DNA from 4 places in the Streptosporangium sp. NPDC006007 genome. Region 2 is predicted to be linked to each of the others. Evidence: riboswitches for the same ligand, from Rfam matches in the RefSeq annotation. Region 2 holds a riboswitch; each other region holds the start of a gene.
The links. Region 2 has a riboswitch for cobalamin ahead of ABZ194_RS05700 (ABC transporter substrate-binding protein). Riboswitches for the same ligand answer to the same signal wherever they lie in the genome.
Positions count from the first base shown of each region.

Region 1 (5,492 bases), on a different contig from region 2:
GCGGCAGGTCGGGGTCGTGGTAGATCGCGATGGGGTTCTCCCCGAACCCCCTGGGCGGCTGCACCATGACCACGACGTTCCCGGCGCGCAGCGCCGCCAGCACGATCTCGCCGTCCGGGTCGCGCGAGCGGTCCACGAACAACTCGCCGGGGGCCGGCCCCCAGTGCCGCTCCATCCGCGAGCGCAGGTCCGCGGGGAGCGTGGCGTACCAGTCGCGGTACCGGCCGGCCGCGATGCGCACCGGGTTTCCGGCGAGCCGCTCCTCGGTGAGCCAGTCGGGGTCCTGGCCGCCGGCCGCGATCAGCGCGTGGATCAGCGCGTCGCCGTCCTGCTCGGTCACGCCGGGCAGCTCGCCCTCGGCGCCGACGCGGTAGCCGTGCTCGCGCATCGCGGCCAGCAGCCGCACCAGGCTGGCCGGGGTGTCCAGGCCGACCGCGTTGCCGATCCTGGAGTGCTTGGTGGGGTAGGCCGACAGCATCAGCACGATCCGCCGCTCGGCGGGCGGGACGTGCCGGAGCACGGCGTGCCGGACGGCGATGCCGGCCACCCGCGCGGCGCGCTCGGGGTCGGCCGTGTAGACGGTCAGCCCGTCCTCGTCGATCTCCTTGAAGGAGAAGGGGACCGTGATGATGCGCCCGTCGAACTCGGGGATGGCGACCTGGGTGGCCGCGTCGAGCGGGGACAGCCCGTCGTCGTTACCCTCCCAGGACGCCCGGCTGCTCGTCAGGCAGAGTCCCTGGAGGATCGGCACGTCCAGCCCGGCGAGCGCGCCGACGTCCCACGCCTCGTCGTCCCCACCGGCCGACGCGGTGGCCGGGCGGGTGCCGCCGGCGGCGAGCACGGTCACGACCAGGGCGTCCACCGTGCGCAGCGCCTCCAGCAGGCCGGGCTCCGCGCTGCGCAGCGAGGCGCAGTAGACGGGCAGCGCCCGGCCTCCGGCGTCCTCGACGGCCGAGCAGAGGGTCTCGACGAAGGCGGTGTTCCCGGAGACGTGGTGGGCCCGGTAGTAGAGCACCCCGACGACCGGCCCGTCCTCGCGGCGTTCCCGGCGCTCCAGCACGCCCCAGCCGGGCGTGGGCTCGGGCGGGGCGAACCCGTGACCGGTCAGCAGCAGGGTGTCCGACAGAAAGCGGTGCAGCTCGGCGAGGTTGGCCGGTCCGCCGTGGGCGAGGTAGGCGTGCGCCTCGGCACAGACCCCGCCCGGCACGGTGGACAGCTCCATCAGCTCGGCGTCCGGTGCCTGCTCGCCGCCGAGCACGACGACGGGCCGGGGCCCGGCGAGCAGGGCGTCCAGCCCCTCCTCCCAGGCGCGGCGCCCGCCGAGCAGCCGGACCACGACCAGATCGGCGCCCTCCACCAGGAGCGGCAGGTCCTCGGCGAGGAGCCTGGCGGGGTTGCCCAGCCGGTAGTCGGCGCCGCTCGCGCGGGCGCTGAGCAGGTCGGTGTCGGAGGTCGAGAGCAGCAGGATCACGCGCCACGCTCCACGCGGGGCGGAGCGGTACGGCTCGGCGCCGCCAGCGGCGGACGGGGGAACGGCGAAAAACGCACGGGGCTTCCTCCCTCGGGGTCCTCGCCCCGGGTCGTCGTCGGCTACGACGGCTGGAGTCTCCTGGCTCCCGGATCGACGCTCCTCCCGGCCTTCCCGTCCGTCGCCGGACAGTGGCCTGGATGGGGTTCGCTCCCCGGTTACAGTGGCGGGACCGCGCCGGACTCACACCGGCTTCCTCCCTTTGCCGTCGCCAACGATGAGACTACGGCAGCGTCCTTCCGGCAGGAAACCGGTATGGGTGCCCGGTTCCCCGGCGGAGGAGGGGGCTGCGGCGTGCCGCGGCGGCCGGCGACGCCGCCGGAGGGTGCCGCCCGGGCGGCGGCCGCGGGCGGAAGACCTCGGGGGCAGGGCCTACCATCCTCAACGTGCAGATTGGCGACTTTTCCCGGCGATCGCGAGCCGACGCCTGCCCCGGAGCACTTCAGGTGCACGCCGCCGCCGACGGAGGGCTGGCGCGGATCAGGGTGCCCGGGGGCCGGTTGACGGCCTCCCGGCTCCGCGAGCTCGCCGGGGCCGCCGCCGGCTGTGGGAGCGGTGTCATCGAGCTGACCTCGCGGGCGAACGTCCAGGTGCGCGGGCTCGGCGACGGGGCGCAGGCCGGTTTCGCGGCCCGGATGGCGGCCGCCGGGCTGCTGCCCTCGCTCACCCACGAGCGGGTCCGCAACATCCTCGCCTCCCCGCTGACCGGCTGCGACGCGCGGGGGACACTCGACGCCGGCCCGCTGGTCGACGAGCTGGACCGGCGGCTGTGCGCCCGGCCGGGCCTCGCCGGACTGCCGGGGCGTTTCCTGTTCGCGCTGGACGACGGCCGGGGTGACGTGGCCTGGCTCGGCCCGGACGCCGGGATCCTGCCGACCGGCGCCGACGAGGCCGCCCTGATCCTGGCGGGTGCCGACAGCGGTCTGCGCGTGCCGGTGGGCTCGGCGGTGACCGCCCTGCTGGCCGCCGCCGAGGCGTTCCTGGCCGAGCCCGCCGCCGAGGGGGGGCGTGCCTGGCGGATCGGCGAACTGCCCGGCGGCGCCGAGCGGGTCGCGGCCCGGGTCCGCGCCGCCCTGGCGCACTCCGCCGGCGGGGTGCGGTCCCCGGCCGCCGAGCGGCTGCGTGGCGAGCCGTCCGCGGCGGGCCGGGAGCCGGTGGGGGTGATCGAGCTGCCCGGCGGCCGGGTGGCGCTCGGGGTCGCGGTGCCGCTGGGGCGGCTGGCCGCCGCCCAGGCGGAGTTGCTCGCCGACCTGGCGGCCGGCGGCGAGGTACGGCTGACCCCCTGGCGCGGGGTGGTCCTGAGCGGCCTGGACCGTGCCGAGGCCACCCGGTCGGCCGCCCTGCTCACCGCCGCCGGCCTGGTCACCGACCCCGCCTCGCCCTGGATCGGCGTGACGGCCTGCGCCGGCCGTCCCGGCTGCGCCAGGTCGCTGGCCGACGTGCGGGCCGACGCCGCCCGGTCCGTTCCGCCGTCTCCGGAGCGGTTCACGTCTCCGGGGGGCCGTACCGCGGTCCCGGGCGGCGCCTCCGGCTCCGGCGACCGAGGCCGGGGGGAACCCCCCGGCGCTGGAGGGCCGGGAGCCGCCCCGGGTGTGGCGGGCTCCCCGCGCCCCGGTACGCTCCCCGTGCACTGGGCGGGCTGTGAGCGACGCTGCGGCCGCCCCGGGGGACGGGTGGCGGAGGTGGTGGCCACCGCCGGCGGCTATCACGTGGCCCTGGACGGCCGGGGACTGGACTGTGCGGGCATCGAGGAGACCACGGCCGCGGTGACGGCCCTGAGGAGGGAAATGTGATCGACTACGTCCGTGACGGCGCGGAGATCTACCGCCGTTCCTTCGCGACCATCCGCGCCGAGACCGATCTGTGCGGCCTGCCGGCGGACGTCGCCCGGGTGGCGGTCCGCATGATCCACGCCTGCGGGATGGTCGACCTGGTCACCGACCTGGGGTGGTCGCCCGGCGTGGTGGCGTCGGCGGGCGCGGCGCTGCGCGCGGGTGCCCCGGTGCTGTGCGACGCGACGATGGTGGCCTCCGGGGTGACCCGCCGCCGCCTCCCCGCGGACAACCCGGTCGTCTGCACGCTGGGCGACCCCCGCGTGCCGGAGCTCGCCGAACGGCTGGGCACCACCCGCAGCGCCGCGGCGCTCGAACTCTGGCGCGACCGGCTGGCGGGGTCGGTGGTCGCGATCGGCAACGCGCCGACCGCGCTGTTCCGGCTGCTGGAGATGGTCGAGGAGGGGGCCGGGCGGCCGGCCGCCGTGCTCGGGATCCCGGTCGGTTTCATCGGCGCCGCCGAGTCCAAGCAGGCCCTCGCCGAGCATCCGGCCGGCCTGGAGCACCTGGTCGTGCACGGCCGCCGGGGTGGAAGTGCGATGGTCGCCGCGGCGGTCAACGCGATCGCGAGTGAGGACGAGTGAACGACATGTCGGCAGGACGGCTCCGGGGCGTGGGACTCGGGCCGGGAGATCCGGAGCTGGTGACCGTCAAGGCCGCCAGGCTCATCGGCGAGGCGGACGTGGTCGCGTTCCACAGCGCCCGTCACGGCCGGAGCATCGCCCGCTCGGTGGCCGCCCCGTACCTGCGGGACGGCCAGATCGAGGAACCCCTCATCTACCCGCTCACCACGGAGACCACCGACCATCCCGGCGGATACCAGGGCGCCATCGACGACTTCTACGCCGCCTGCGCGCTGCGGCTGGCGGCACACCTGGACGCCGGCCGGGACGTGGTGGTGCTGTGCGAGGGCGATCCGCTCTTCTACGGCTCCTACATGCACATGCACAAGCGTCTCGCGCACCGTTACGTCACCGAGGTGGTCCCCGGGGTGACGTCGGTGAGCGGCGCCGCCGCGGTCCTGGGCCGGCCGCTGGTCGAGCGGGACGAGACGCTGACCGTGCTGCCGGGGACGCTCCCGGCGGAGGTCCTCGCCGAACGGCTCGCCGCGGCCGACTCGGCGGCGGTCCTCAAGCTCGGCCGGACCTTCGTCAAGGTGCGCGAGGCGCTGGCCGAGGCCGGACGGCTCGACGAGGCCTGGTACGTGGAACGGGCCACCACCGGCGCCCAGCGCCTGGCCCCGCTGGCCGAGGTGGATCCGGGCACCGTGCCGTACTTCTCGCTGGCGCTGATCCCGAGCCCGGTCAACGCGGGACACCCCGGGCCGCCGGCGCGACCCCCCGTCGACGCGGACGCGCCCGCGGACACGGCCGGCGCCCCGGCCCGGGGCGCGGACGGGGCCGGGGGCGACGCGCCCGCGCCCATGCCCGCGACCGCCGGGGCCTCGGCCGAGGGCGGCCCCCCGGCGGCCGGGGAGCGCCGGAACGGGATCCCCGGCGAGGTGGTGGTGGTCGGGCTCGGCCCGGCCGGGCGCCCCTGGCTGACCCCGGAGGCGCAGGAGGCGCTGGCCGCCGCCGACGAGCTCGTCGGGTACGGCCCCTACCTGGACCGGGTCCCGCCGAACCCTCGCCAGCGCCGCCACCCCACGGACAACCGGGTGGAGGCCGAGCGGGCCGCGCACGCGCTGGGGCTGGCCAGGGCCGGGTCCCGGGTGGCCGTGGTGTCCTCGGGGGATCCCGGGGTGTTCGCGATGGCCAGCGCGGTGCTGGAGACGGCCTGCGAGCCGCGGTTCGCGGACGTGCCGGTGCGGGTGCTGCCTGGCCTGACCGCGGCGCACGCGGTGGCCAGCAGGGCGGGGGCGCCGCTCGGCCACGACTACTGCGTGCTGTCGCTGTCGGACCTGCTCAAGCCGTGGGAGGTCGTCGCCGAGCGGATCGGCGCCGCCGCCCGGGCCGACCTGGTCCTGGCGATCTACAACCCCGCCTCGAAGAGCAGGACCTGGCAGGTCGCCGCCGCCAGGGACCTGCTGCTGGAGCACCGCGCGCCGCAGACACCGGTGGTCGTCGGCCGCGACGTCGGCGGCGCCGGGGAGCGGGTGACCGTCACCACCCTCGCCGAGCTGGACCCGGCGG
Region 1 is NZ_JBEXUG010000017.1:75,863-81,354, reverse strand. Features, by position in the region: gene cobN (cobaltochelatase subunit CobN) at 1-1,471, opposite strand, end outside; cobalamin riboswitch at 1,580-1,779, opposite strand; gene ABZ194_RS15865 (precorrin-3B synthase) at 1,915-3,321, shown strand; gene ABZ194_RS15860 (precorrin-8X methylmutase) at 3,318-3,944, shown strand; gene ABZ194_RS15855 (precorrin-2 C(20)-methyltransferase) at 3,950-5,492, shown strand, end outside.
Region 1: it holds a riboswitch for cobalamin, as region 2 does, so the genes downstream of both, cobN (cobaltochelatase subunit CobN) here and ABZ194_RS05700 (ABC transporter substrate-binding protein) in region 2, are expected to answer to the same signal.

Region 2 (5,492 bases):
GCGAGGCGAACACCCCTGGTTGGTGGCACAAGTACGGCGATTTTCTGCCGACCTGGTTCACCACCTATGTGGGTCTGGAGGAGGCGGCGAACGTTATCCGCACCTACGAGGTGCAGTTCGTTCCCGGCCTGCTGCAGACCGCCGCCTACGCGCGCACCGTGATCCGGTTGGGCTACCCGGACGTGCCGGAGGCGGATATCGAGCGCCGTGTGCACATGCGCATGCAGCGGCAGGAACGCCTGACGAAGAAGAACGGCCCGCGACTGTGGGCGGTCATCGACGAGGCGGCCCTGAAGCGTCCCATCGGAGGAGAGGGCATCATGCGTGAACAGCTCCAGCATCTGCTGGAGGTGGCCACGCTGCCCAACATCACCATCCAGGTGATGCCCTTCCGGTTCGGCATGCACGCGGCCGAGGGTGGTGCGTTCAGCATCTTACGGTTTCCCGAGTCCGACCTGTCGGACGTCGTCTATGTCGAGCAGCTCTGGGGTGCCCTCTACCTGGACAAACGTGAGGACATTGATCCATACCTCACAGCCATGGAGCAGCTGTGCGTGGAAAGCACCACGCCTGGGGGCACCGCCGAGATACTCGGCGACCTTCTCAGAGAGATCTAAATGAAGCACACCTACAACGGCATGCCCGCCACGGACCTGGCCGGGGCGAGCTGGCGGAAGAGTCGTCACAGCAACTCGACGGGCAACTGCGTCGAGCTGGCCGAACTGCCGGACGGCAGTATCGCGGTGCGGAACTCTCGTTTTCCCGGGGGTCCGGCACTGATCTACACCCGCGACGAGATCCGTGCGCTGGTGCTCGGGGTGAAAGACGGGGAGTTCGACAGCCTTACGGTGTAACACCGTTTTTACCTCGGGCGCGCTTGGTTAACCTCGGCGCGCCCGTTACGTAATCCGGGGAGCGGTCCGGTGGATGAGAGTTTGAGCCAGCAGCGATTGGGGGCTCAGACCATGCTCGACCGAATGACCTTGTATCCCGTGGCCGACGATGTGCTGTTCGCACCGGGCGGTCGCGTCGTTATCCGCACCTATGGCGTCGCCTCGCAGGCCACGGGCGACGGTGCGGACACTCCGGTTTCCTATCGCACCTGGGTCACCGGAGTACGCGACCAGCCTCGCTACTGGCGATGGCGCCACTTCGAGGAGGCCCGCCGAGGTCACCGTGACGTCCTGGAATGGCTGACCGGCCGGGGGCCGCAACCCGGTGTGACGGCGGCCTGACCGGCCCGGCCGCGCTGTCGGCCCGACCGGCCGGTCAGGTCGCGGTGGCAGCCGCCTCTTTGCCCCGGCGCGGTCTCAGACGGGAGCGTTCCAGCTCAGCACGACCGGTTCGGCGTGTTCGAAGCCGAGCCGCGAGTGGGTGCCGGTGTCCAGGCGGAAGAGGCGGCCGTCCCGGGCGGGCAGGCCGAGCCAGCGGGCACAGAGCACCCGCAGGAGGTGCCCGTGGGCGACCACGACCACGTCGCCGCCGACGGAGCTCGCCCGCCCTATCACCCGGTCGGCGCGTGCGCCGACCTCCGCCGCGCTCTCACCGGGGTGTCCGGCGTCGCCCGGCACGACCCCGTCACGCCACAGATACCAGCCGGGGCGCGCCTCGCGGATCGCCGAGGTGGTGACGCCCTCGTAGCCGCCGTAGTCCCACTCCCACAGGTCGGGGTCGATCTCATAGCCCGTGTGGCCGGCGAGCTCGGTAAGCCCGGCGAGTTCCGCCGTGCGGCGGGCCCGCAGCGCGGGACTGACCAGGACCAGGCCGAAGGGCCGGTCCTTGACCAGCGCCGCGAGCGCCCGCGCCTGCTCCTCGCCCCTGGCGGTCAGAGGCAGGTCGGTGCGCCCGGTGTGACGCCCGTTCCGGCTCCACTCGGTCTCGCCGTGCCGCAGCAGAATCATCTCGTCCATACGCCGCCCATCATGCCCGTACGGTCGGCGTCGGCCGGCCGGCGCCCCGCGGCCTTCCCTCCGGCCGGGGTGGGCAAACCCGGAAGCGGAGACATGTCGATCGATGTTCATCGGCGCGTCAAGAGATCGTGAGAAGCTGAGGCGGTGACGATATCTGTGGGCTTGGTGGGCGCGGGGCCGTGGGCGGAGATGGTGCACGCGCCGATCCTGGCAGCCGGGCCCGACACGCGCCTGGTGGGTGTGTGGGCGCGGCGCCCCGAGGTCGCCGCCAGATTCGGGGTCCCCGTCTTCGAGCGGATCGAGGAGCTGTTCGACAACTGCGAGGCGGTCGCGTTCTCGGTGCCGCCCGCCGTACAGGCCGAGCTCGGCGTGCTGGCGGCCAAGGCGGGCAAGGCGCTGCTGCTGGAGAAGCCACTCGCGGCAGACCTGGACGGAGCCAGGCGGCTGGCCGAGGCGATCGGCGAGGCCGGGGTGCCCTCCCAGATGGTTCTCACCTGGCGCTACTCGGAGGCCACCCGGGCGTTCCTGGCCAGGGTGTCGGCCGTCGAGCCGTTCGGCGGGCACGCGGCCAACATCTCCGGCTCCATGCTCGGCGGTGACTTCGCCACCCCCTGGCGGCTGGAGCGCGGCGCGATCCTCGACGTCGGCCCGCACATGATCGACATGCTGGACGCCGCGCTCGGCCGGGTCGCCTCGGTCCGCGCCCACGGCAACCCGAGGGGCTGGGTCGGCCTGCTGCTGGAGCACGAGACCGGCGCGGTCAGCGAGGCGTCGCTGTGCATGAGCGTGCCGGGTGAGACACCCCCCTCCCACGTGGAGGTCTACGGCCGGCTCGGCCGGGAGTCGATCAACAGTGACCGGCTCGGTCCCGACGTCTTCACCGTGATGCTCGCCGAGTTCGCCGAGACCGTGGAGCGCGGTGGCGGTCACCCCCTCGACGCCGCGCACGGCCTGCGCCTGCAGGAGATCATCGCCACCGCGGAGCGGCAACTCGGTTAGGGCCGCGGAGGGGAACGCGCACCGGCCCGTGCGGGGAACGCCCACCGGCCCGTGCTCCGCTCATCGGCGCCGGCCACATCTTCGCGCTGGGTTGGTCAATCGCCCCCGAGTGGAGGCGGGGCCGGGAGAAATCCGGAGGCAAACCCTTGACGTCCGGCTGTTCTGGGGGATTGATAACGTTTGTCTGACGCGCAGCGTGTAGCGAAGTCCGGTGTGAGTCCGGCGCTGTCCCGCAACTGTCATGATCCTTTGGATCGAGCCAGGTCGCCTGCCGCCGCGCCGACGTCGTCAACCCTCGTGGAAAAGGGTGATCCGTCCCTTTCGCGGGTCCCCTGCTCCGGTGACTGAAAGGACCTCGCGTGAGGCCCGTACGTACCGTCTTCGCCGGCGCGCTCCTCGGCCTGCTGGCCCTGGCCGGGTGCGGTCAGAACTCCACCGCGTCCGTGAGCTCGGCCACCCCCGCCGCCACCGTCGCGCCGGGTTTCCCCGTCACGGTCCAGGCGGGCAACGGCCCGGTCGTGATCCCGAGCAGGCCCGAACGGATCGTCTCCCTGTCCCCCTCCGCCACCGAGAGCCTCTTCGCCGTGGGCGCGGGCCCCCAGGTCGTCGCGGTGGACGACCAGTCCAACCATCCGGCTGAGGCCCCCAGGAGCGACCTGTCCGGCTTCCAGCCGAACGTGGAGGCGATCATCGCCAGGAAGCCCGACTTGATCGTGCTCTCCAACGACACCGACGGTGTCGTCGCCAAGCTGGGCAAGCTCAACGTCCCGGTGCTACTGGAGCCCGCGGCCGGCAGGCTCGACGAGGCCTACGACCAGATCGCCGACCTCGGGGCGGCCACCGGCAACAAGGCCAGGTCCACCGAGCTCGTCGCCGGGATGAGGAAGCAGATCGAGGAACTCGCCGCCGCCGCGCCCAAGGGCAAGAACCTCACCTACTATCATGAGCTGGACAAAACCCCGTATTCGGCTACGTCTACCACTTTCATCGGCCAGATCTACGGGCTGTTCGGCCTGACCAACATCGCCGACAAGGCTCCCGAGGCGGCCGGCGGCTATCCCAAGCTCTCCGCCGAGTTCGTCGCCAAGGCCGACCCCGACCTCGTCTTCCTGGCCGACACCAAGTGCTGCGGCCAGTCCAGGGAGACCCTCGCCAAGCGCCCCGGCTGGTCCAGGCTTTCCGCGATCAAGAACGACCGGGTCGTCGCCCTTGACGACGACGTCGCCTCCCGCTGGGGCCCGCGCGTCGTGGACCTCGCCAAGCAGGTCGGCGACGCCGTCCAGAAGGCCACGAACAGCTAAGTGACCGACCTCCCCCGCGCCCCCGCCCCCTCCGCCGCCGCGGGCGGCACCTCACCCGAGACGTCCCCGTCGAACATCTCGGGCGACGGCTGGGGGCCGGGCGCCTCCCCCGGCGTCACGGTCCGGAGGGCGCCACGCCTCCGCCTGCCGGCGGCACTGGCGGCGTGCGGCGTCCTGCTGGCGAGCATGCTCGCAGCCCTGCTGATCGGCGCGGCGGACCTGGCGCCGCGGAAGGTCGCGCTGCAACTGCTCGACTGGCTGCCGTTCGTCTCGGTGGACTCGGGGCTGTTCCCGATCGAGCAGGGACTGCTCTGGGAGCTCCGGCTGCCCCGGGTCCTGCTCGCCGTGATCGTCGGAGGGCTGCTCGCCGCCGCCGGCGCGGCCTACCAGGGGGTGTTCCGCAACCCGCTGGCAGACCCCTACCTGCTGGGAGCCGCCGCCGGGGCCGGTCTCACGACCACGGCGGTGATCGTGCTCATGAAGGGCGACGACAACGCCCTGCTCATCCCGGTCGCCGCGTTCGCCGGGGCCATCGGCGGTGTGCTGCTCGCCTACGCGCTGGGCAACGTGGCCGGCCGGGGCGGCGGGACCGCCACGCTGGTCCTCGCGGGTGTGGCCGTGTCGTCCTTCCTCACCGCGATCCAGACCTTCCTGCAGCAGCTCAGAGTGGAGGAACTCCGGCGCGTCTACGCGTGGATCCTCGGCGACGTCGGCGGTGACTGGAGCCACATCAGGCTGGTCATCCCCTACGCCCTGGTCTCGGTGGTGACCATGTTGCTGCACGGCAGACTGCTCGACGTCCTCTCGGTCGGCGACGACGAGGCGGCCAGCCTCGGCCTCAACGTCGTCCGGGTCAGGCTCGTCGTGCTGCTGGCCGCCTCCCTGGCCACCGCCTCGGCCGTCGCGGTCAGCGGACTGATCGGCTTCGTCGGCATCGTGGTCCCGCACGTGGTCCGCCGTCTGGCCGGAGGGTCGTACCGGACCGTGCTTCCGCTCTCACTGCTCGGCGGTGCCGCCTTCCTGGTCCTGGCCGACCTGATCGCCCGGACCGTGCTCGCCCCCGCCGAACTGCCCATCGGCGTGGTCACCGCCTTCGTCGGCGCGCCGTTCTTCGTGGCCGTGCTGCGCATGACCAGGGGGGTGGAGACGTGAGCGGACGGTGCCGTCCGGTCCGGCGAGCCCGGCCACCCGACCTGCGGAACGCGGCCGGCCACGGGATAGGGGCGATCGCATGAGTCACGTCCGGGTGAAGGGACTCTCCGTCGTCCTGGAGACGCGGGCC
Region 2 is NZ_JBEXUG010000005.1:26,687-32,178, reverse strand. Features, by position in the region: gene ABZ194_RS05725 (helix-turn-helix transcriptional regulator) at 1-617, shown strand, start outside; gene ABZ194_RS05720 (DUF397 domain-containing protein) at 618-854, shown strand; gene ABZ194_RS05715 (hypothetical protein) at 978-1,235, shown strand; gene ABZ194_RS05710 (histidine phosphatase family protein) at 1,311-1,910, opposite strand; gene ABZ194_RS05705 (Gfo/Idh/MocA family oxidoreductase) at 2,055-2,909, shown strand; cobalamin riboswitch at 3,073-3,200, shown strand; gene ABZ194_RS05700 (ABC transporter substrate-binding protein) at 3,269-4,210, shown strand; gene ABZ194_RS05695 (iron ABC transporter permease) at 4,397-5,362, shown strand; gene ABZ194_RS05690 (ABC transporter ATP-binding protein) at 5,442-5,492, shown strand, end outside.

Region 3 (5,492 bases), on a different contig from region 2:
GCGCGGGGGACTCGGTGTCCCGGGCGCGCCCGGCGTGTGACCGGTTACGACGTGTGATCGGTTATGGTGCGCGGCCGGTTATGACGCGCGGACCTTCCTGGCCGCGGCCACCATGTTGCGCAGGCTCGCCTCGGTCTCGGCGTAGCCGCGGGTCTTCAGCCCGCAGTCGGGATTGACCCAGAGCCGCTCCGGTTCCACCGCCCGGATCGCCAGCCGGAGCGCCTGCTCGATCTCGCCGGTCTCCGGTACGCGCGGAGAGTGGATGTCGTAGACCCCCGGGCCGATCCCGCGCGCGTATCCGGCGGCGCCCAGATCGTCCAGGAGCTCCATCCGGGACCTGGCCGCCTCGACGCTGGTCACGTCCGCGTCCAGGTCACCGATGGCACCGATGATCTCCCCGAACTCCGAGTAGCACATGTGGGTGTGGATCTGCGTGGAGTCGGACACCCCGGAGGTGGCGAGCCGGAACGCGCCGACCGCCCAGGCCAGGTATCCGGCCTGGTCGGCGGCGCGGAGCGGCAGCAGCTCCCGCAGCGCGGGCTCGTCGACCTGGATGATCCGGATTCCCGCCGCCTCCAGGTCGCGGATCTCGTCCCGGAGCGCCAGCGCCACCTGCCGCGCGGTGTCGGCCAGCGGCTGGTCCTCCCGGACGAACGACCAGGCCAGCATGGTCACCGGCCCGGTCAGCATGCCCTTGACCGGCCTGTCGGTCCGCGACTGGGCGTAGACCGCCCAGCGCACCGTCATCGGCTCGGGCCTGGCCACGTCCCCGAACAGGATCGGCGGCCGCACGCACCGCGTGCCGTACGACTGGACCCAGCCGTGCTGCGTGGCGGCGTAACCGTCGAGCTGCTCGGCGAAGTACTGCACCATGTCGTTGCGCTCGGGTTCGCCGTGGACCAGCACGTCCAGCCCGATGTCCTCCTGCAGAGCGATCACCGAGTCGATCTCGGCGCGCATCGCCGCCTCATATCCGGCCTGGTCGATCCGGCCCGCCCGCAGGTCGGCGCGGGCCCGCCGTACCGCGTCCGTCTGCGGGAACGAGCCTATGGTGGTCGTGGGCAGCAGCGGCAGTCCCAGCGCCGCCCGCTGGAGCGCGGCCCGTGCGGTGTGGCCGGCCCGTGCCGTCCCCTCTCCCAGGGTCTCCAGCCGTGCCCGCACCCGCGCGTTCACCGGGGGGCGCGCCGCCGCGGCGGGCACGACCGCCTCCGGCCCCTCCCGCAGCGCGCGGCCGATCGCCACGACCTCCGCCACCTTCTGCCGGGCGAACGCCAGCCCCTCGGGCAGCCCCTCCTCCCGATCCAGGTCGAGCGGGACGTGCATCAGCGAGCACGAGGTGGAGACCACCACCTCCCCGGCCAGTCCGAGCAGCGCGGCGCAGGTGGACAGCGCGGCGGGCAGCCTGGTCCGCCACACGTTGCGGCCGTCCACCACCCCGGCCACCACGGTCTTGCCCGCCAGCCCCGCGGCCCCGGCGAGGTTGCCGGGACCGGCCACGAAGTCCAGCCCGATGGCCTCGACCCGGGACGCCGCGAGCACCGGCAGCGCCTCGCCGATCTCGCCGAAGTAGGTGGCCACCAGCAGGCGGGGACGGTGGCTGAGCCCGCCGAGGTGGTCGTAGGCGCGGGCGAGGGCCTTCAACTCCTCAACGGACCTGTCTCCGGCCAGCGCGGGCTCGTCGAGCTGCACCTCGGCGACTCCGGCGGAGGCCAGCCGCTCCAGCAGTTCGGCGTAGACGTCCAGCAGGTCGTCCAGGAGCAGCAGCGGTGAGAAGCCGGCCTCCCCGCCGCTCTCGCCGGTCTCCGCGGGGGATCCGGTGGCGGGCCCGGCCATGGTCTCGGCCGTGGTCTCGGCGGTTGACTTGGCCAGCAGCAGGTAGCTGAGCGGGCCGACCAGCACCGGCCTGGTCTCGATGCCCAGCTCCCTGGCCTCGCCGTACTCGGTCAGCGGCTTCTTCCAGTCGAGCCGGAACCGGGTGTCGGGGCCGAGCTCGGGCGCCAGGTAGTGGTAGTTCGTGTCGAACCACTTGGTCATCTCCAGGGGCGCGATGCCCTGGGTGCCGCGCGCCATCGCGAAGTAGCGGTCGAGGCCGTCGAGCCCGGCGAAGCGGACGGGGACCGCGCCGAGCATGACGGTGGTGTCGAGGACGTGATCGTAGAAGGAGAAGGTGTTGGACGGGATGTCGGTCAGCCCCGCGTCGCGGAGATCCGTCCAGGTGCGCTCGCGCAGGTCGCGGCCGACGGCACGGAGCCGGGAGGCGTCGATCGTGCCGGCCCAGTAGGCCTCGACGGCCTTCTTCAACTCCCGGTCGGGGCCGATCCTGGGGTAGCCGAGAACGGTGGTGCGCTGGTCTCTCATGGGTCCTTTTCCCTCGTGGAACCCGGCCGTGCGCGGGCATGCCGAGGGAAAGGCGATCCCCTCGGCCCTCCCGCGGGGCCATGGACGGCCGCGTGCCGACCGGCACGCGGGCGGTGGCAGGTATTCGGACTCGTGGGCGTCGCACTCGTTCCTACTGGCCGTCGCTTCCCAGGTGGTTGTCCCACCCAGTGCTTGTGTGACGGCGGTCGTTCCCACTCACCGCTGCGGGGCAGTCCCGGAGTCGCACCGGGTTCCCTGTTGCCTCGCCGCTCCGGTCGGGGAGCGGCGAACCAGCCGCACCGGCAGCATAACCCGGCCCGCTCCGATTTTTTCCCCGACGGACCCCGGCGGATGTCACAGAGGGCGGTTCACAGTGCCGGTTCGCGGTGCCGTTCACGTTCACGACGGCCGGAGAGCCCGGCTCCGTGGCGCCGGCTCACGAGGGGATGGGGACCCGGATCGGGGTGAGCCCTTCGGGGGCCCTGCCCGGATAGACGCCGGACAGCATCGTGGCCACGGTGTAGAGGTGCCAGCCCTGGGCGGGCCTCTTGAGCACCGGGTCGGCGAACAGTCTGCGGACCTCGTCGGGGGCGACGATGGGGGCCAGCAGGTCGAGATGACCGAGGACGTGGTCGCGGAGCACCGCCGTCAGCGTCTCGTCGGGGCCGGTCCGCCAGCTCCAGCCTCCGCCGGTCTTCGGCGCCGTCAGGAAGCCGGGCCTGCGCTGCCAGGGGTAGTAGCGCCTGCCCACGGTGAACCGCCACGGCTTTCCCTCGATCGGAACGTTCCTGAGCGAGGGGGCGAGGCCGGCGGTGAGCCGGTGGATGACCTCCTCGGACAGCCGCCAGGTCTGGTCCAGGCCCAGTGCCGCCCGCACCACCCGGTTGTCGAGGAACGGCCAGATCGGGTCGCCCCGGCGCAGTGATCCGGCCCGGGCCCCGGCCTGCCAGCGGCCGATCCGGTAGGAGACGTACATGTGGTCGAGCGCCTCCAGCCCCCCGCGTTCCTGCCAGGGCCGGGCCAGCTCACGCGCGTGCTCGTTGGCGGCCTCGGTGAACAGCGCCGGATCCCGCAGGAACGTGGCGTCCACCCGGCGGCGCAGCGCCTTGGCGCTCAGGTCGCTCTGCAGCAGCAGGAAGCTCCCGGCCCGCAGGACCTCCCCGCTCTGCCCGGACATGGTGGGCCTGGCGTTGTAGGGGAGATAGCCGACGATCGACTCGTAGGCCGACGTCATGCCCTCGCAGGTCCGCAGCGTCTCGTAGGTCCGCGCGAGCGGGTGCTCGACCAGCACCGCGTCCTTCCGCTCGGCGCGGGCCGGGGGAATGACGGTGTGCTCGATGCCGAGTGCCCGCGCGATCCGCCCGGCGATGATCACATCGGGGTGGCCGTCCAGACCGTTGGTGGTCGCGCGGAGCGGGATCCCCGCCGCGTGCAGCACCGCCGCGGCCAGACGGCTGTCCCGGCCGCCGGTCAGGGCCAGGTTGACCGGCTCGCCCGCCGCGCGCAGCGGCTCCACGGTGGCCAGCAGCGTGTCGGCCAGCCCCTCGACGAGCTTCTTTCTCCCTCCCCGGGAGGTGGGGGCGGGTGCGGCGGCCGGGAGAGGGGTCTCGGTGATCGTACGGCTGCCGCCCCGGACGGTGACGGCCGAGGACGGCGGGAGCGCGGTGACCCCGCGGTAGGGCGTCTCGTCGGACAGGAAGTAGCCCTGACGGATCATCGCCTGCAGCGCGAGCACGTCCCACTCGATCCGCTCGCCGAACGCGGCGAGGCTGACCAGCAGCGCCCGGCTGCCGATCACGTGCAGGTCGGGGTTCTCGGCGTGGTAGACCGGGCAGGCCCGGTGGATGGCGGTGGCGGCCGACAGTTCCGTACGGGTCGCGCGGAACGCCGAGAAGCAGCCGCCGACGCTCTCGGTACTCAGCTCCGGCGTGCTCGCCAGCCGGTCCACGTCGCCCGGCGCGGCCAGGTAGCCGTTCACCCCGGTCACCCGGTCGTGCCCGGTGGACAGCAGGGGAGGCAGCCGGGAGTCGTCCGGCTCGTTGGTCCAGGCGAACAGGGAGATACCGGGCCGGTGCCACTCACGGGATCTGACGACCTCGGGGGGAGCCGGGAACGCGCTGTCGATCGCGCCCCTGACGGTGTGCAGCATCGCGTCCGGGATTCCGGCTTCCGGGCGTTTGGCCGCCAGTCCGAGATACACACGCATGGTCAGGGATCTTATGTTGTGTTTTTTCGCGACGAAGCGGTATTCATCGGGAAATCATGGGCGGAATGAGGTGGATGCCGTCACCTGCTCCCATCAGTGCGATGTCCGGCTTCGCCGGGTCCGGGACAGCGAGATCGCCTCTTCGGCGGTTACGGGGTAGGGCGCGATGTCCTATACACTGGCGTGGCGCCGCCGGAGCGAGAGCCTGGTGGCATCGCATCACCTTGAGGGGCTATGGCGCAGCTGGTAGCGCGCCTCCATGGCATGGAGGAGGTCTGGGGTTCGAATCCCCATAGCTCCACTCCGGGCCGTTCTCAAGACGGCTCGAAGGGCGTTGACGAGATCCCGCCCGGTCACCTCGACCGGACGGGATCTCGTCTTTTCTACGGCGACGTGGCCGCCGACGGCCGCTTTCGGCGACAAGGCGACCGAGGGAGGGGCGGGGCGCGTCTGTCATCCGCCGCCGGGTACGGCCTCCACCCGGCGGGTCACGACAGGCTCCACCGGTCCATGTTCCAGGTGATGGTCGACTGGGCGGGGTTCGGGACGACGTTGCGGATCGCCTCGTCCCACGCGCTCAGTCCGGGGTGCTGGAAGAGCGGGATGGTCGCCACATCGGCCCAGAGTTCCTTCTCGATCTCCCCGATGATCGGGTTCTGCGCGGCCGGGTCCACCGTCGCGTTCAGTTTCCCGATGAGCCTGTCGACCTTCCCGCTGGAGTAGCAGCCGTTGTTGTTGCCCTTGTTCTCGCCGTCGCACTTCGTCGGCGTGGTGTAGGTGGAGGCCCAGCCGCTGATCAGTGAGGAGGCGGACCAGGCGAACAGGGCCACGTCGTAGCCGTTGGCGGGCATCACGGTACCGAAGAAGTCCTCTGAGCCCTTGTCGACGACCTGGAAGCCCGCCTTGTCGCAGGCGTCGATGATGAGCT
Region 3 is NZ_JBEXUG010000015.1:15,487-20,978, forward strand. Features, by position in the region: gene metE (5-methyltetrahydropteroyltriglutamate--homocysteine S-methyltransferase) at 79-2,358, opposite strand; cobalamin riboswitch at 2,456-2,668, opposite strand; gene ABZ194_RS14400 (asparagine synthase-related protein) at 2,795-4,564, opposite strand; tRNA gene ABZ194_RS14405 (tRNA-Ala) at 4,793-4,865, shown strand; gene ABZ194_RS14410 (ABC transporter family substrate-binding protein) at 5,053-5,492, opposite strand, start outside.
Region 3: it holds a riboswitch for cobalamin, as region 2 does, so the genes downstream of both, metE (5-methyltetrahydropteroyltriglutamate--homocysteine S-methyltransferase) here and ABZ194_RS05700 (ABC transporter substrate-binding protein) in region 2, are expected to answer to the same signal.

Region 4 (5,492 bases), on a different contig from region 2:
AGCTCGACCTGCTGCGGTTCGTCGCGGCCATGGCGGTCGTGGCCTTCCACTACTTCATCGCCTTCGCCTCCGTCTGGGGGGATCGTCCGGCGAGGCTGTTTCCGGCGATAGCCCCGCTGTCCGGTCTGGGCGTCCTCGGTGTCGAACTGTTCTTCATGATCAGCGGTTTCGTGATCCTGATGAGCGTCTGGGGCAGGGGGCTGGGCGCGTTCGCGCTCTCGCGCCTGGTGCGGCTCTTCCCCGCCTACTGGCTCAGCGTGGGCGTGGTCGCGGCGGTCTACGGGCTGACCTCGGTCACCGCTCTCGACCCCAGGCTGAGCCCGCGGGACTACCTGGTCAACCTGACCATGCTCCAGCGCGCGGTGGGCGTCCTGGACGCGAACGGCGTCTACTGGTCTCTCTGGGCCGAGCTCCGCTTCTACCTGCTGATCTCGGTTCTGGTGGTCATCGGGGTGACGTTCGGGCGCTGCCTGGTCTTCATGGGCTGCTGGCTGCTGGCGGCCGGGTTCTTCGCCGCGAGCGAGAACGAGTGGGCGCAGCTGATCGTGATGCCCAGGTACGCGCCGTACTTCGTGGCGGGCATGGCCTTCTACCTGATGACCCGCTACGGGCCCCGGCTGGTTCTGTGGTGCGTGGCCGGGGTCAGCGGCGGGCTGGCGGTCAACTCGGCCCTGGAGCGGGTGGCCGGCCGGATCGAGGCGGTGGGCTACCAGGCGATGCCGGTGCCCGGCTGGGCGGTGGTGGTCACCGTGGCCGGTTTCTACGCGCTCCTGGCGCTGGTGGCGCTGGGCCGGCTGCACCGGCTGCGCGGGCGTGCCCTGGTCGTCCTGGGCGCGCTCACCTACCCCCTCTACCTCTTCCACCCGACGGTCGCGGCCGTGCTCGTGCCCGCCCTGCGAGACGCCCTGCCACCCTGGCTCACCGGACTGATCACCACGCTGGCGGCGATGGCGCTCTCCTACCTGGTGTACCGGGTGGTCGAGCGGCCGGTCCAGGAGTTCGTCAAATCCCGGCGGCGCCGGCGGGCCGTACCGGCCGCCCCGTCCGGTTCCCCGGCCCCCGCCGCGCCCGCCGACATGCCCGGCCCCGCGCCTGTTTCCGGGTTCGGGGCCGCCTCGGGGCCGCCGTCTCCGCCCGAGATCTCCGCGGCAGGCGAAAAGGCCTATGTGCCATAACTGTCCGGCCACCGGGCATAGTGAAGGGTCTAGGGTCGGGGATACAGACGATGGAGAAACCAGTCCGAACGAACAGAGGGTGCGCATGACGGTACGGCGGGTGATGGGCATCGAGACCGAATACGGGATCTCCGTGCCCGGACAGCCGGGGGCCAACGCGATGGTGACCTCCTCCCAGGTTGTGAACGCCTATCTGGCGGCCTCGGCCGCCAGAACACGGCGGGCGCGCTGGGACTTCGAGGAGGAGAACCCGCTGCGCGACGCCCGGGGGTTCGATCTGTCCAGGGAGCTGGCCGATCAGAGCCAGCTCACGGACGAGGACCTGGGGCTGGCCAACGTGATCCTCACCAACGGGGCCCGGCTGTATGTGGATCATGCCCATCCCGAATACTCCACGCCCGAGTGCACCAATCCGCGGGCCGCGGTGATCTGGGACAAGGCGGGGGAGCGGGTCATGCACGACGCCGCGGTCCGCGCCTCGGCGATCCCGGCCAACGCTCCGATCCAGCTCTACAAGAACAACACCGACAACAAGGGCGCCTCCTACGGCTGCCACGAGAACTACCTGATGAGGCGGGCCACGCCGTTCGCCGACATCGTCAGGCACCTGACGCCGTTCTTCGTCTCCCGGCAGGTCGTCACCGGCGCCGGCAAGGTCGGCATCGGCCAGGACTCGCGCGGCGAGGGCTTCCAGCTCAGCCAGCGGGCCGACTTCTTCGAGGTCGAGGTGGGGCTGGAGACCACGCTCAAGCGGCCGATCATCAACACCCGCGACGAGCCGCACGCCGACCCGGAGAAGTACCGCAGGCTGCACGTCATCATCGGCGACGCCAACATGTCGGAGATCTCGACCTACCTGAAGCTGGGCTCGACGGCGCTGGTCCTGGCCATGATCGAGGACGGTTACTTCACCCGCGACCTCGTGGTGGACAACCCCGTCCAGGCGCTGCGCGCGGTCTCCCACGACCCGACGCTGAAGTACGAGATCTCCATGCGCGACGGCCGCAGGCTCACCGCGGTCCAGCTCCAGATGGAATACCTGGAGCTGGCGCGCAAGTACGCCGAGGAACGCAGCGGCAACGGCGTGGACGAGCCGACCAAGGACGTCCTGGACCGCTGGGAGTCGGTCCTCACCCGCCTGGCGGAGGACCCGATGCAGCTGTCACGGGAGCTCGACTGGGTGGCCAAGCTGGAGTTGCTGGAGGGTTACCGCACCCGCGACGGCCTGCCCTGGTCCCATCCCCGCCTGCAGCTCGTCGACCTCCAGTACTCCGACATCCGCCCCGACCGCGGCCTGTACAACCGGCTGGTGGCCCGCGGCCGGATGCAGCGCCTGGTGACCGAGGACGAGGTCCAGCGGGCCATCGAGGCCCCGCCCAGCGACACCCGGGCCTACTTCCGGGGCCGCTGCCTGAGCCAGTTCAGCGAGTCGGTGGCCGCCGCCTCCTGGGACTCGGTCATCTTCGACATCCCCGGCCGCGAGTCGCTGCAGCGCGTCCCGACCATGGAGCCGCTCCGCGGCACCAAGGCCCATGTGGGCGAGCTGTTCGACCGCTGCCGCTCCGCCGCCGACCTGGTGACCGCCCTCACCGGTGAGCAGTGATCGTCGCCTTTGGGGGAGGCGCCCGGACGGGCGCCTCCCCCAAAGGCGACGTCCGGACGCCCCGGCGAGGCGGAGGTGTCTCCGCCAGGGACGCGTCCGATGCCGTGTGGATTGACGGATGACGGCAAACCGAGGTACGTTCCGGGTGTTTTGTGGCGGTGCGAGGGAAATCCGGTGAGATTCCGGTGCGGTCGCGCCACTGTAACCGGGCCCTTCGGGACCGGGAGCCAGGTCACTCGGCCGCCACCGACCTACGAAAAGGGACGCGTCAATCCCGGAGGAGGTGGCCGTGAGCCAGATCTCGGTTCCGCAGGCCCAGCCCATCCCATGGCAGGCACTCACCCGCTGGCTGCTCGCCGTACCGGTGCTGCTGCTGGTCGCCTACCTGGTCGCCTTCGACCAGGGAGCCGTCTCGCAGGCCGGTAACTACCTGCACGAACTCATGCACGACGGGCGCCATCTGCTCGGCGTCCCGTGTCACTGAGCCGCACGTGATCGTCAAACTCATCGTCCGGGGCATGCTCGTCGGACTGCTCGCCGGCCTGTTCGCGGCCGTCTTCGCCTACACCGCGGGCGAGCCGCGCATCGATCGGGCCATCGCGCTGGAGGAGGCGGCCGCGGCGGCCTCCCCCGCCGGTGCCCACTCCCACGAGGCGGCCCAGCCCGCCCACTCCCACGACGAGGACGAGGCGCCCGTCAGCAGGAACGGCCAGCGCCTCGGACTCTTCCTCGCCCTCGGCCTGTACGGCGTGGCCGTCGGCGGCCTGTTCGCCCTCGTCTACGCGGCGGTGCGCGGCAGGGTCGGCCCCCGATCGGAACCGGTGCTCGCGGTCACCCTCGCGGCGGCGGCGTTCCTCGCGATCGTCCTGGTGCCCTTCCTGAAATATCCCGCCAACCCGCCTGCCGTCGGAGACCCCGAGACGATCGACCAGCGGACGGTGCTCTACCTGACCGCGGTGGTCGTCGGGATCCTCGCCGTCGGCGCGGGCACCGCCGCCTACCGGTACGCCTCCCGGAGCGAGCCGTGGCTGCGCTGGCTGGCCGGCGGCGCGTCCCTGCTGGTGCCGGTGGCGGCCGCCTGGATCCTCCTGCCGGAGATCGACGAGGTGCCCCCGGGCTTCCCCGCCGACCTCCTGTGGGACTTCCGTATCGCCTCCCTCGGTACCCAGGCGGTGTTCTGGCTTGGCGTCGGCGCGCTCTTCGCCTTCGCCGCGCGCCGACGCAGCCCGGTGTGACGGCCCCGGTGGGGGTCACCCGCCTGCTGCTCGTCTCCCACGGGTCGACGGCGGCGACGGCACGGGCCGCGTTCCCCGGCGACGAACCGCTCGACGGCCCCGGCCTGCGCCGGGCCGCCGGGCTGACCCCGCCGATCGGGCTGGGCGCCGCGGCGGTTCGCGCCGCCGAGCTGCGCTGCGTCCAGACGGCCGAGGCCCTCGGACTGCGGGCCCCGCCCGATCCGCTGCTCGCCGACTGCGACTACGGCCGGTGGAGTGGCCGGACACTCGCCGAGGTCGAGGCGGCCGAACCCGAGGCGCTCGCGGCCTGGCTCACCGAGCCCGCCGCCGCGCCCCACGGCGGGGAGTCGATCGTCGACCTCCTGGGCCGGGTCGCCGGCTGGCTCTCCGGCCGAGCGCCGGGCCGGATCGTGGCCGTCACACACCCCCCGATCATCCGTGCCGCGATCGTCCACGCCCTCGGGGCACCCGCCCCCGCCTTCTGGCGGGTCGACGTCGCGCCGCTGGCCCGGGTCACGCTCACCGGGCGGGGCGGCCGCTGGCGGCTGAGCTGTTCCGTATGACGACACCCAAGGAGATCTCCAAGGTGCGTGATCCGCGTTACCCCTTCACCGCGATCGTGGGATCGGAGGACCTCAAGCTCGCCCTGGTCCTGAACGCCGTGTCCCCCGGCGTCGGCGGGGTTCTGGTCCGGGGCGAGAAGGGGACCGCCAAGTCCACGATCGTGCGGGCCCTGGCGGCGCTGCTGCCGCCCGTCGAGGTGGTGCGCGGCTGCCGCTTCTCCTGTGACCCCGCCACGCCGGACCCCGAGTGCCCCGACGGGCCGCACGGGACGCCCGCGGTGTCCCCGGACCCGGGGGCCCAGGGCGGCATCGTACGGCCCGCCCGGCTGGTCGAGCTGCCGGTGGGGGCCTCGGAGGACCGCCTGGCCGGTTCGCTCGACCTCGAACGGGCGCTCACCGAGGGGGTCAAGGCGTTCGAGCCCGGCCTCCTGGCCGGTGCCCACCGGGGCGTGCTGTACGTGGACGAGGTCAACCTGCTCCACGACCATCTGGTGGACCTGCTGCTCGACGCCGCCGCGCTCGGCACCTGCTACGTCGAGCGGGAGGGCGTGTCGGTGCGGCACGCCGCCCGCTTCCTGCTGGTGGGAACCATGAATCCGGAGGAGGGGGAGCTCCGGCCGCAGCTGCTCGACCGGTTCGGGCTGACCGTGGAGGTCCGGGCCTCGCGGGAGCCGTCCCAGCGGGCGGAGGTGGTACGGCGACGCCTGGCGTTCGAGGCCGATCCCGTGGAGTTCGCCGCCCGGTGGGCCGGCCGGGAGCGGGCCCTGGCGGCGCGCGTGGCCGAGGCCCGGGCCCGGGTGGCGGACGTGGTCCTGCCCGACTCCGCGCTGCGACGGATCGCCACGGTCTGCGCGGCGTTCGAGGTGGACGGGCTCCGGGCCGACCTGGTCACCGCGCGGGCGGCGATCGCCCACGC
Region 4 is NZ_JBEXUG010000035.1:46,977-52,468, forward strand. Features, by position in the region: gene ABZ194_RS23585 (acyltransferase) at 1-1,175, shown strand, start outside; gene dop (depupylase/deamidase Dop) at 1,261-2,778, shown strand; cobalamin riboswitch at 2,918-3,038, shown strand; gene ABZ194_RS23595 (CbtB domain-containing protein) at 3,068-3,262, shown strand; gene ABZ194_RS23600 (CbtA family protein) at 3,270-4,013, shown strand; gene ABZ194_RS23605 (histidine phosphatase family protein) at 4,010-4,576, shown strand; gene ABZ194_RS23610 (putative cobaltochelatase) at 4,573-5,492, shown strand, end outside.
Region 4: it holds a riboswitch for cobalamin, as region 2 does, so the genes downstream of both, ABZ194_RS23595 (CbtB domain-containing protein) here and ABZ194_RS05700 (ABC transporter substrate-binding protein) in region 2, are expected to answer to the same signal.